2 linked regions of the Azospirillum brasilense genome follow. The protein of the gene in region 2 binds, or shares a complex with, the protein of the main gene of each other region. Links are inferred from orthologs where the notes say so. Each region holds a gene or a part of one and is shown on either strand. Other genes may lie near its edges.

Region 1 (2,903 bases), 900 kb from region 2 along the record:
ACGGCCACCTCGATGACCGGTTCCGGAAACTCCATCCGTTCCAGGACGATGGGCTTGGCGGGATCGCACAGCGTGTCGCCGGTCGTCGTGCTCTTCAGCGCGGTGAAGGCGACGATGTCGCCGGCGTAGGCCTCGTCGATCTCCTCCCGGCTGTTGGCGTGCATCAGCAGCATGCGGCCGATGCGCTCCTTCTCGTCCTTGCCGGGGTTCAGCACGGCGGTGCCGGAGGCGACGGTGCCGGAATAGACGCGCACGAAGGTCAGTGATCCGACGAAGGGATCGTTCATGATCTTGAAGGCGAGCGCGGAGAAGGGAGCGGTGTCGTCCGGTGCGCGCTCGTCCGTCTCGGGGCTGCCGACACGGTGCCCTTTGACCGCCCCGACGTCCACGGGGGCCGGCAGATAGTCCACCACGGCGTCCAGCATCGGCTGGATGCCCTTGTTCTTGAAGGCCGAGCCGCAGAGGACCGGCACGAAGCGCAGGCCGATGGTGCCCTTGCGGATGCAGGCCTTGAGCGTGTCCGCGGAGGGTTCCTGCCCGGACTCGAGATAGGCCTCCATGGCCGCGTCGTCGAGTTCCAGGACGGCGTCGAGCAGCGCCTGGCGGTGGCGCGCTGCTTCGTCCCTCAGGGCGTCCGGAATGTCGGTGTAATAGAATTCGGCGCCCAGCGTCTCTTCTTTCCAGACGATGGCGCGCATGGCGACCAGATCGGCGACGCCGACAAAGCTGGCCTCGGACCCGATCGGAAGCTGGAGAACGAGCGGGAAAGCGCCCAGCCGTTCCTTCATCATGGCGACGCAGCGGAAGAAGTCCGCGCCGGTGCGATCCAGCTTGTTGACGAAACACATGCGGGGCACGCCGTACTTGTCGGCCTGCCGCCACACGGTCTCAGACTGAGGCTCCACCCCCGCAACGGAGTCGAACACCGCAACCGCACCGTCGAGCACGCGCAGGCTGCGTTCGACTTCAATGGTGAAGTCGACGTGCCCCGGCGTGTCGATGATGTTGATGCGGTGATCGCGCCAGAAGCAGGTCGTGGCCGCGGAGGTGATGGTGATGCCCCGTTCCTGTTCCTGCTCCATCCAATCCATCACCGCGGTGCCCTCGTGCACCTCACCGATTTTGTACGACTTTCCAGTGTAGTACAAAATGCGTTCGGTGGTCGTGGTCTTACCGGCATCGATGTGAGCCATGATGCCGATGTTGCGGTAACGGTTCAGGGGATGGGAACGGGGCATGACAAGCACCTGGGCCGGTGGGTGCCTTACCAGCGGTAGTGCGAGAAGGCCTTGTTGGCTTCCGCCATACGATGGGTGTCTTCGCGCTTCTTCACGGCAGTGCCACGCTGGTTGGCGGCATCCAGCAGCTCACCCGACAGACGCTCGGTCATGGTGTTTTCCGAGCGGGCGCGGGCGGCGCCGATGAGCCAGCGGATGGCCAGGGCCTGGGCGCGGTCCGTGCGGACCTCGACCGGAACCTGATAGGTGGCGCCACCGACGCGACGCGAGCGCACTTCGAGGTGCGGCTTCACGTTCAGCAGGGCGTCGTGGAAGACCTGAACCGGCTCGTTCTTGGTCTTGGCCTCGATGCGGCTGAGCGCGCCGTAGACGATGCGCTCGGCAGCGGACTTCTTGCCGTCCAGCATCAGGCAGTTCATGAACTTGGTCAGGACGCGGTCGCCATACTTGGCGTCCGGCAGGACCTCACGCTTCTCGGCGCGACGACGACGGGACATCGTGAATACTCCTTACTTCGGACGCTTCGCGCCGTACTTCGAACGACGCTGCTTACGGTCCTTCACGCCCTGGGTATCGAGCGTGCCGCGGATGATGTGGTAGCGAACGCCGGGAAGATCCTTCACACGGCCGCCGCGGATCATAACCACCGAGTGTTCCTGGAGGTTATGGCCTTCACCGGGGATGTAGGAGGTCACTTCGAAGCCGTTCGTCAGGCGAACGCGGGCGACCTTACGCAGAGCCGAGTTCGGCTTCTTCGGCGTGGTCGTGTAGACGCGGGTGCAGACGCCACGCTTCTGCGGGCACGCCTCCATCGCGGGAACCTTATTGCGCGCGGCCAAGGGCTCGCGCGGCTTACGGATCAACTGGTTGATCGTCGGCATATCTGCCCTTCATCCCTTCAGGTCGATCGGCCGGCGGAGCCGGACCGATTGGAAAAACGCCCAGCGTTAACCGGACGATACAAAAGCCCGCCTGCGAAGCCTGAGGGGCTTCGAGCGGGCCCAATGGTCGAACGCCGTCGGATCGGTCCGCAAGGACCCTGTCGTTCAGCTATGTCGCTTGGGTTCAGCCGGATGCCGGACGGAATGGACGAAAGACCTTCCCGAGGCTCCTTTTGAAGTTCGCGGACTATATGGGTCTGCCGGGAACCCGTCAAGCGCGCAGATGACCGTTCTTCGTGCGCTTCGACGACGTTTTTGCGTCAGCTGGCGCGAGCGGACCGGCGGCGTCGCAACGCGTCGGCACCTGCCGCCACCGCGGCGGCCCGCGCCTCAAGCATCGGGCGCATCCGCGTGAGGAGATCGGCCGTCACCACCTCCCCCGCCCCGTCCGGCACACCGGCGTTGAAGGGCGGCTGGGGGTCGTATTCGATGGAGAGCTGGACGAGTTTCGCGGCCTGCTCGCCGAACAGGTCGGCAACGATCCGCAGCGCCACGTCTATTCCAGCGGTCACGCCGCCGCCGGTGTATAGGGTGCCGTCCGCCACCACGCGCTCAGCGACCGGCGTGGCGCCGAAGGCAGCGAGGAAGTCACGGGAGGCCCAATGCGTGCCGGCCCGCTTCCCCTCCAGCAACCCGGCGGCGCCGAGAACCAGGGAGCCGGTGCAGATCCCGGAGATATACCGAGTGCTGGACCCCCGCTCCTCCAGGAAGCTCAAAACCTCCT
Region 2 (7,673 bases):
TCGCGCTGAGTCTTCTCCATCTGCCGCTTGACGCGGTTGCGGATGCGCTTTTCGACCTGCAGGACGCCAATCTCACCTTCCATGAAGGCGTAGACCCGCTCCAGCCGCTCAGACACCGTGGCGCATTCCAAAAGCTGCTGCTTCTCCGGAATCTTCAGCGCGAGATGGGAGGCGACGGTGTCCGCCAGCTTCCCCGGCTCCTCGATCTGGTTGATCGAAACCAGAACCTCCGGCGGGATCTTCTTGTTCAGCTTGATGTACTGCTCGAATTGCGAGACGACCGCGCGTCCCAGCGCCTCAAGCTCCTGACTTTCCCCGACCTTCTCCTCGACGAGGTCGGCGTGGGCCTGGAAGAAATCCTCGTTCTCGGCGAACTTGGTGATGGACGCGCGCTGGCCGCCCTCCACGAGCACCTTCACCGTTCCGTCGGGCAGCTTCAGCAGCTGCAACACGGTCCCAACGGTGCCGACGCTGTAGATATCGGCCGGCGTCGGATCGTCCTGCGCGGCATTCTTCTGGGTGACGAGAAGGATCTGTTTGTCGTCCTTCATCACGTCTTCCAGGGCGCGCACGGATTTCTCACGGCCGACGAAAAGAGGCACGATCATGTGGGGGAAAACCACGATGTCGCGGAGCGGCAGGACCGGATAGAGGGCACCACGAGGGATTTCGAACATTGATTGGGCCTCTTTCATTGGGACGCCGTCAGCCCGGGATGGGCCTGGGAAGAGCCCCGCCTCGAGGGATGAGCACAGGGATCGAAAACCGGCACTTTTTCTAACGTGGCACAGCCATAGCCCCCCTTCAAGGGCCAGAACCCCAATTCCGTATGGCGGTGCGACATGCCGGTCCGACCGCTCCGCGGCCCGAGTGGCTCCCTCGATGTCTGCATAAGCCGGAAACGACAAAGGGCGCCCAAAGGCGCCCTTCCCCGTATCCGATACTGATCGGCCGTGACGAACTCAGGCACCCGGTGCCTGCTGCTCCCCGCGGCGCTCGGCGTGGACGTAAAGCGGCTTGGCGCGCCCTTCGACCACTTCCTTGTTGACCAGGATGCTTTCCACCCCCGACAGACCCGGCAGATCGAACATTGGGTCGAGCAGGATCGACTCCATGATCGAACGCAGGCCACGGGCGCCGGTCTTCCGCTGGATCGCCTTATGGGAGATGGTGCGCAGGGCGTCGTCGGAGAATTCCAGACGGACATCCTCCATCTCGAACAGGCGCTGGTACTGCTTGACCAGGGCGTTCTTCGGCTTGGTGAGGATCTCGACCAGAGCCGCCTCGTCCAGGTCGGACAGGGTTGCGACCACCGGCAGACGGCCAATGAACTCGGGGATCAGGCCGAATTTCAGCAAATCCTCGGGCTCGACCTCACGCAGGATATCGCCGGTCGAACGCTCGTCCGGACCACGGACGTCGGCGCCGAAGCCGATCGAGGTGCCCTTGCCGCGCTGCGCGATGATCTTGTCCAGCCCGGCGAAGGCACCGCCGCAGATGAACAGGATGTTGCTGGTGTCGACCTGCAGGAATTCCTGCTGCGGGTGCTTGCGGCCGCCCTGCGGAGGCACGGAGGCGACGGTGCCTTCCATGATCTTCAGCAGGGCCTGCTGCACGCCCTCGCCCGACACGTCGCGCGTGATCGAGGGGTTGTCGGACTTGCGGCTGATCTTGTCGACCTCGTCGATGTAGACGATGCCGCGCTGCGCCCGCTCGACGTTGTAGTCGGCGGCCTGGAGCAGCTTGAGGATGATGTTCTCGACGTCCTCACCGACATAGCCCGCCTCGGTCAGGGTCGTGGCGTCGGCCATCGTGAAGGGAACGTCGATGATCCGGGCAAGCGTCTGGGCGAGCAGCGTCTTGCCGCAGCCCGTGGGGCCGACCAGCAGGATGTTGGACTTCGCCAGTTCGACGTCGTTGTGCTTCGTGCCGTGCGCCAACCGCTTGTAGTGGTTGTGCACCGCAACAGAAAGGACCCGTTTCGCGTGATGCTGGCCGATCACGTAATCGTCCAGTACCGCATGGATGTCGCGCGGGGTCGGCACGCCGTCGCGGGACTTCACGAGGGTCGTCTTGTTCTCCTCGCGAATGATGTCCATGCACAGCTCGACGCATTCATCGCAGATGAACACCGTCGGACCGGCAATCAGCTTGCGGACCTCGTGCTGGCTCTTGCCGCAAAAGGAGCAGTAGAGCGTGTTCTTCGAATCGCCGCTGCTGGACTTGCTCATCGGTACTCCGTCATCTCGCGGGGGACTGATCCGTATAACCTGTCAACCGCCTGCGGCGTCCCCCGACGCCGGTCCTTTCAAAGGTTGTCACGGGGAAGGCCCGCGACAAGGTTAACGCATCCGCTCACTCATCCTTCGAACCCGATCCATCGGACCGGTTCCCCATCATTCAACAACAGGGAACCGGCGCAATCAATCATTAGTTCGTGCGTGCCCTCAGGCGGCGCTGCCGTCGCCGACCGAGCCGGGACGCTTTTCCACGACCTCGTCGATCAGGCCGAACGCCTTGGCTTCCTCAGGAGACATGAACTTGTCGCGCTCCATGGCCGCCTCGATGGTGTCGAGCGACTGGCCGGTGTGCTTGACGTAGATGTCGTTGAGGCGCGAGCGCAGCTTCAGGATCTCCTGGGCCTGGATCTCGATGTCCGAGGCCTGGCCCTGGGCGCCGCCCGACGGCTGGTGGATCATGATCCGGCTGTTCGGCAGCGAGAAGCGCTTGCCCGGCGCGCCGGCGGCGAGCAGAAGCGAACCCATCGAGGCCGCCTGCCCCATGCACACCGTCGACACCTGCGGACGGATGTACTGCATGGTGTCGTAGATGGCGAGACCGGCCGAGACGTAGCCGCCCGGCGAATTGATGTAGAGCGCGATGTCCTTGCTCGGGTTCTCCGATTCCAGGAACAGCAGCTGCGAGCAGATCAGGCTGGCGACGGCGTCGTTCACGCCACCGATCAAGAAGATGATCCGTTCCTTCAGCAGGCGCGAGTAAATATCGTACGCTCGTTCGCCCCGGTTGGTCTGCTCGATGACCATCGGGACCAGAGCATTCATCTTCGGTTCGAAGTCGTACATGGTGGTCTTCCCTGCTCCCGCAGCTCGGTTAGTCGTCTGAGCAGTCTACATATAGGAATGGAAAGGGGCGACCGGTAGGCCGCCCCTCAACCTTTCTGACGATCAGGCCGCCTCGGCCTCCTCGTCGGGGTCCTTCATCAGCTCTTCGGCGGACACCGGCTTCTCGCTCACCTTGGCCTGGTCCAGGATGTAGTCAACGACCTTGTCCTCGAAGATCGGGGCGCGGAGGTTTTCCAGCGCTTCCCGGTTCTGCTTGAAGAACTCGAACACCTGACGCTCCTGGCCGGGGAAGCGGCGGGCTTCCGCGATCAGGGCGCGGTTGATCTCGTCCTGGGTCACCTGGATGTCGTTGCGGCGGCCGATTTCCGACAGCAGCAGGCCCAGGCGCACGCGGCGCTCGGCGATGCCGCGGTACTCGGTCTTCAGCTCTTCTTCCGGCTTGCCGGCGTCCTCACCGGCGGTGCCGTTCTTCAGCTCCTGCTGAAGGCGCTGCCAGATGCCCTCGAACTCGACGTCCACCATGCCCGGCGGGACTTCGAAGGAGTGCGCCTCGGCCAGCTTGTCGAGGAGCTGGCGCTTGACGCGCAGGCGCGACACGTTGGCGTACTCGCCCTTGATGCGGTCGCCGACGGCCTCGCGCAGCTTCTCCAGGCTCTCCATGCCGAACTCCTTGGCGAGGTCGTCGTTGACCTCGGCCGGGACGTTCTTGCGGAGCTCCTTGACGTCCACCTCGAACACGGTGTCCGCACCCTTCAGGCGGTCGTGCGGGTAGTCGGCCGGGAAGGTGACCTTCACCGTGCGGTGCTCGCCGGCCTTGGCGCCGACCAGCTGCTCCTCGAAGCCCGGAACGAACTGGTTGGCGCCCAGTTCCAGCGGGTAGTCCTTGCCGTCCATGCCCGGCAGTGCCTCGCCATCGACCGAACCGGCGAAGTCGATCACGGCGATGTCGCCCGTCTCGGCCGCGCGGTCCTCGGTGACCGGGGCCTGCACCGAATGGGCGGAGGCCAGACGGGTCAGCGCCTCGTCGACGGCCGAATCCTCGACCGTGGCGACCGGCTTCTCAAGCTCCAGGCCGCTGAGATCGCCCGGCTCGATGTCCGGCAGAAGCTCGACGCCCATGGTGTAGGATAGGTCGCCGCCGTCCTCGTACTTCTCGACGTTGATCTTCGGCTGCATGGCGATGCGCAGGCCGCGCTCGTTCAGCGCCTGGCGCGAGCTGTCGGCGATCGCATCCTCCAGAGCCTCGGCCAGCACGCTGCCGCCGTAGCGCTGCTTGATCACGGCAACCGGCACCTTGCCCGGACGGAAGCCGGGGAGCTGCACCGTCCGGCGCAGCTCTTCGAGCCGGCCCTGCACCTTCTGTTCGATATCCTGGGCGGAAATGACGACCTTGTACTCGCGCTTCAGGCCGTCGGCGCTGGTCTCGGTGATGTTCATCGGAACGAAAGCCTATCTCGTTGTCCGGCCCGGCGGCGCCCGTCCGGGCGGCCCGAAACCGTGTGTTCCCATGCGGTCCAAGCTGTTGCCATGGTGCGGGCGAAGGGACTCGAACCCCCACGACCGAAGTCACCGGAACCTAAATCCGGCGCGTCTACCAGTTCCGCCACGCCCGCAATGGCATAGACAGCCCGCGACGGGTGCGGAACACCCGACGGACTGCCGGCGAAGTCCGCTCTATAGCACAGGGTTCGCGCCGCAAACAGGCAAAATGGGCGCCGTTCCGCACGCCATTGGTGGGTGGCCCGGAAAGCCCCGAGGGAAGCGCCCCGGCGAACGGCAAGCCGCCTCATCCGCCCCCCTTCCCCAACGACCGGATGGAGGAGGAAGCGTTGACCTTGCCCTCCCCCCGGTACGCCTCGTGGTTGGCGTCGATCTCGCCCAGCTTGTAACGGTAGTTGATCATCATCCCGCAGGACTGCCGCAGCCCCTTGGCCGAACGGTCGCCCAGCCAGTTCAGCCGCTCCATGCGGGCCCCGTTGCTGAGGTGGAAGTGCGCGACCGGATCGAGCGCCCGCGCCGGCGCCGCGCCCGGCCTTTCGCTGCGGCGGTCCGACGCGCGCGCCGTCGTCAAGTAGTGCGCGCACAGCCGCATCAACGGGCCGCGAAGCTGTTTTTGAAGCTCCTCGTCGGCGTGCCAGGAGGGCAGAGCCAGGGCTCCGGCCAGCACCGGGCGCTCGTCCGCGTCGCTGTCCGTCTCCGATTCGCCGTTTCCCGGATGACTGGTCATGGCCTCGGCGATGCGTTCCGCCTCGGGCGGGCTGAGCAGCGAATCGCCGCGCTCGGCCAGTTCCCGGTCCAGCCAGCGGCGGAAGCCGGGAATCGGCGACAGGGTGGCGAAGCATTTGATGTTGGGGAACTCGCCGGTCAGCCCGTCCACCACCCGCTTGATGAGGAAGTTGCCGAAGCTGATTCCCGCCAGCCCCACCTGGGCGTTGGAGATGGAATAGAAGATGGCGCTGTCGGCGCTCTTCGGGTCGCAAACCGGGGCGGAGGGGTCGAGCAGCGCCTGGACGTTGTCCGACATGCCCTGGACCAGCGCCACCTCGACGAAGATCAGCGGCTCGTTCGGCATGCGCGGGTGGAAGAAGGCGAAGCAGCGGCGGTCGGAGTCGAGGCGGTCCTTCAGGTCCCGCCAACCGCTGATCTCGTGCACCGCCTCGTACTTGATGAGCTTTTCCAGGAGCGAGGCCGGGCTGTCCCAGGTGATCCGACGCATTTCCAGGAAGCCGACGTCGAACCAGTTGCGCAGCAGACTCTTGAGATCGTCCTCCAGCGCCTGGAGCAGCGGCTCGCCGCGCGCCATCTCCATCAGCTCGGCGCGCAGGTCCACCAGGAACTTCACCCCTTCCGGCAGACCGTTGAACTGGGTGAGCAGCCGCAGCCGGGGCGGCTCCAGCGCGCGGCGCAGGGCGCGCTCGGCATGGCCGCGCGACACCGGATCGCCCGCCGTCTGGAAGGTCGCCATCGCCCGGTCGACGGCGGCGCGGTCCACGTCGAAATCGCGCGCCAGCATCATCAGGAAATTGCGCCGCCCCTGCCCGTCCAGCGCCAGATAGGTGCGGCCGAGCTGCGCCGCCCGCGCCCGCGCCGACACCTCGCCGCCTCGGCCCTCCAGGCAGGCTTCGATCTGTTCCTTCAGCCGCTCCGCGTCCTCCTTGGGCAGATTGGCGCGCGGCGCGGCGCCGACCACCCCGCGGGCGGAGGCGGCGATCTCGCGCCAGCCCGCGCGCAGCGTGTCCAGGGTGCGGTCGAGCAGGCCCGGCGGTGTTCCCACCCCGATGGCGGGGGGCTGGGCCGGGACGGACGGGCTGGACCGGGTCTCAGCGGATTTGATCTCGGGCGTCTCGCTCATACCCAGAGTCTGGCGTGCGGGCGCGCTCTCGGCAAGCCATAGCTTGAGCCCGGCCTTAAGGGTAAGCCCCCTGTCCAGGCGTATGTATGCCCTGAGGAAGCCGGGTCAGCGCACCCCCGCCTTGAGCCGCCTCAACACCCCCGGCAGCGCGTCCGGCAGATCCTCGGCGATCAGACCCGGTCCGAAGGCGTTGGCCGCCTCGCCGTGCAGCCAGACCGCGGCACAGGCGGCGTCGAACGTGTCCATCCCTTGGGCGATCAGCCCGAGCGCGATGCCCGCCAGCACGTCCCCCGACCCGGCGGTCGCCAGATCGGCCGGAGCGTTGGCGTTGATGACGGCCCGTCCATCCGGCGCCGCGACCACCGTGTCGGCACCCTTCAAAAGGACGACCGCGCCGCAGCGCGCCGCAGCGGCGCGGGCGCGCGTCAGTTTGCCACCTTCGGACGCCGCGAGATCCGGGAAGACCCGTGCGAATTCCCCTTCGTGCGGGGTCAGCAGGCAGCGCTTGTTCAGCCGGTCGAGCAGGTCGGCGGGCGACTCGGCGAAGCTGGTCAGCGCGTCGGCGTCCAGCACGCAGGCCTTGCCAGCGCCCAGCGCGGCGAGCGCATAGCCCCGCGTGTCCGCTCCGACTCCGGCCCCCGGCCCCAGCAGCACCGCGTTCTTGCGCGGGTCCGCCAGCAGGGCCTCGAAGGCGGCGCGGTCCGCCACGTCGGTCACGATCAGGCTGGGCGAGCCGGCGGCGTAGATCGGCATCGAGTCGGGCGGACAGGCCACCGTGACCAGCCCCGCCCCGGCGCGCAGGGCGCCCCGTGCCGACAGGCGCGCCGCGCCGGTCATCCGCGCCCCGCCCAGCACCACGACGTGCCCCCGCGCGTATTTGTGCGCGTCGAGCCGCGGCCAGGGGTAGCGCTGCCGCCACAGGTCAGGGCCGTTCAGCAGGGTTTGCGGCGCGATGGCGTCCAGCACGGTGTCGGGAATGCCCATGTCGGCGACCACCACCTCCCCGCAGAGGACCCGGCCCGGCAGGAGCAGATGGCCGGGCTTGCGGCGGAAGAAGGTGACGGTCAGCGCCGCCTGCGGGGCCGCCCCCATCACCTGGCCGCTGTCGCCGTGCAGGCCGCTCGGCACGTCCACGGCGACGACGGTGCGCCCCGCCATCGCCTCGACGACCTCCTTGGCCATGCCGTCGAGCGGGCGGGCGAGCCCGGCCCCGAACAGCGCATCGATCACCAGAGGAT

What was found.
Region 1: the proteins of tig (region 2) and rpsG are in contact, whole or in part, in a crystal structure (PDB 3GTY), measured with the Thermotoga maritima proteins. The link is inferred for Azospirillum brasilense from one-to-one orthologs. Residues at the interface, in WP_004081061.1 of Thermotoga maritima: Glu122, Val124, Val129, Leu130, Tyr133, Glu188, Gly259, Ile262, Tyr263, Glu266, Ser270, Glu273, Gln274, Glu277, Arg308, Gln311, Ile312, Ser315, Tyr316, Glu325, Arg329, Arg336, Leu363, Phe366, Trp367, Arg373, Leu377, Arg381, Leu384, Glu387; in WP_004081843.1 of Thermotoga maritima: Lys34, Lys52, Lys55, Glu59, Arg62, Gln63, Glu66, Asn67, Lys69, Val71, Arg95, Ala109, Lys110, Lys111, Gly112, Arg113, Pro114, Glu117, Glu121, Ile124, Ala125, Tyr127, Asn128, Asn129, Thr130, Gly131, Lys135, Asp139, Arg142, Met143.

What each region holds. Positions count from the first base shown.
Region 1 is NZ_CP059449.1:1,814,820-1,817,722, reverse strand. It holds rpsG (30S ribosomal protein S7), read right to left. Parts: upstream 1,736-2,903; coding sequence 1,265-1,735; downstream 1-1,264. Other genes in the region: H1Q64_RS08535 (DJ-1/PfpI family protein), read right to left, coding at 2,440-2,903; rpsL (30S ribosomal protein S12), read right to left, coding at 1,748-2,119; fusA (elongation factor G), read right to left, coding at 1-1,238.
Region 2 is NZ_CP059449.1:2,714,126-2,721,798, forward strand. What follows is about bases 2,354-5,240. They hold tig (trigger factor), read right to left. Parts: upstream 4,521-5,240; coding sequence 3,186-4,520; downstream 2,354-3,185. Other genes in these bases: clpP (ATP-dependent Clp endopeptidase proteolytic subunit ClpP), read right to left, coding at 2,448-3,083; H1Q64_RS12955 (malonyl-CoA decarboxylase), read right to left, coding at 4,870-5,240. Also shown: lon (endopeptidase La), read right to left, coding at 1-677; ATP-dependent Clp protease ATP-binding subunit ClpX, read right to left, coding at 963-2,231; more of H1Q64_RS12955, read right to left, coding at 5,241-6,435; H1Q64_RS12960 (NAD(P)H-hydrate dehydratase), read right to left, coding at 6,541-7,673. UniProt on the Bacillus subtilis protein: Involved in protein export. Acts as a chaperone by maintaining the newly synthesized protein in an open conformation. Functions as a peptidyl-prolyl cis-trans isomerase.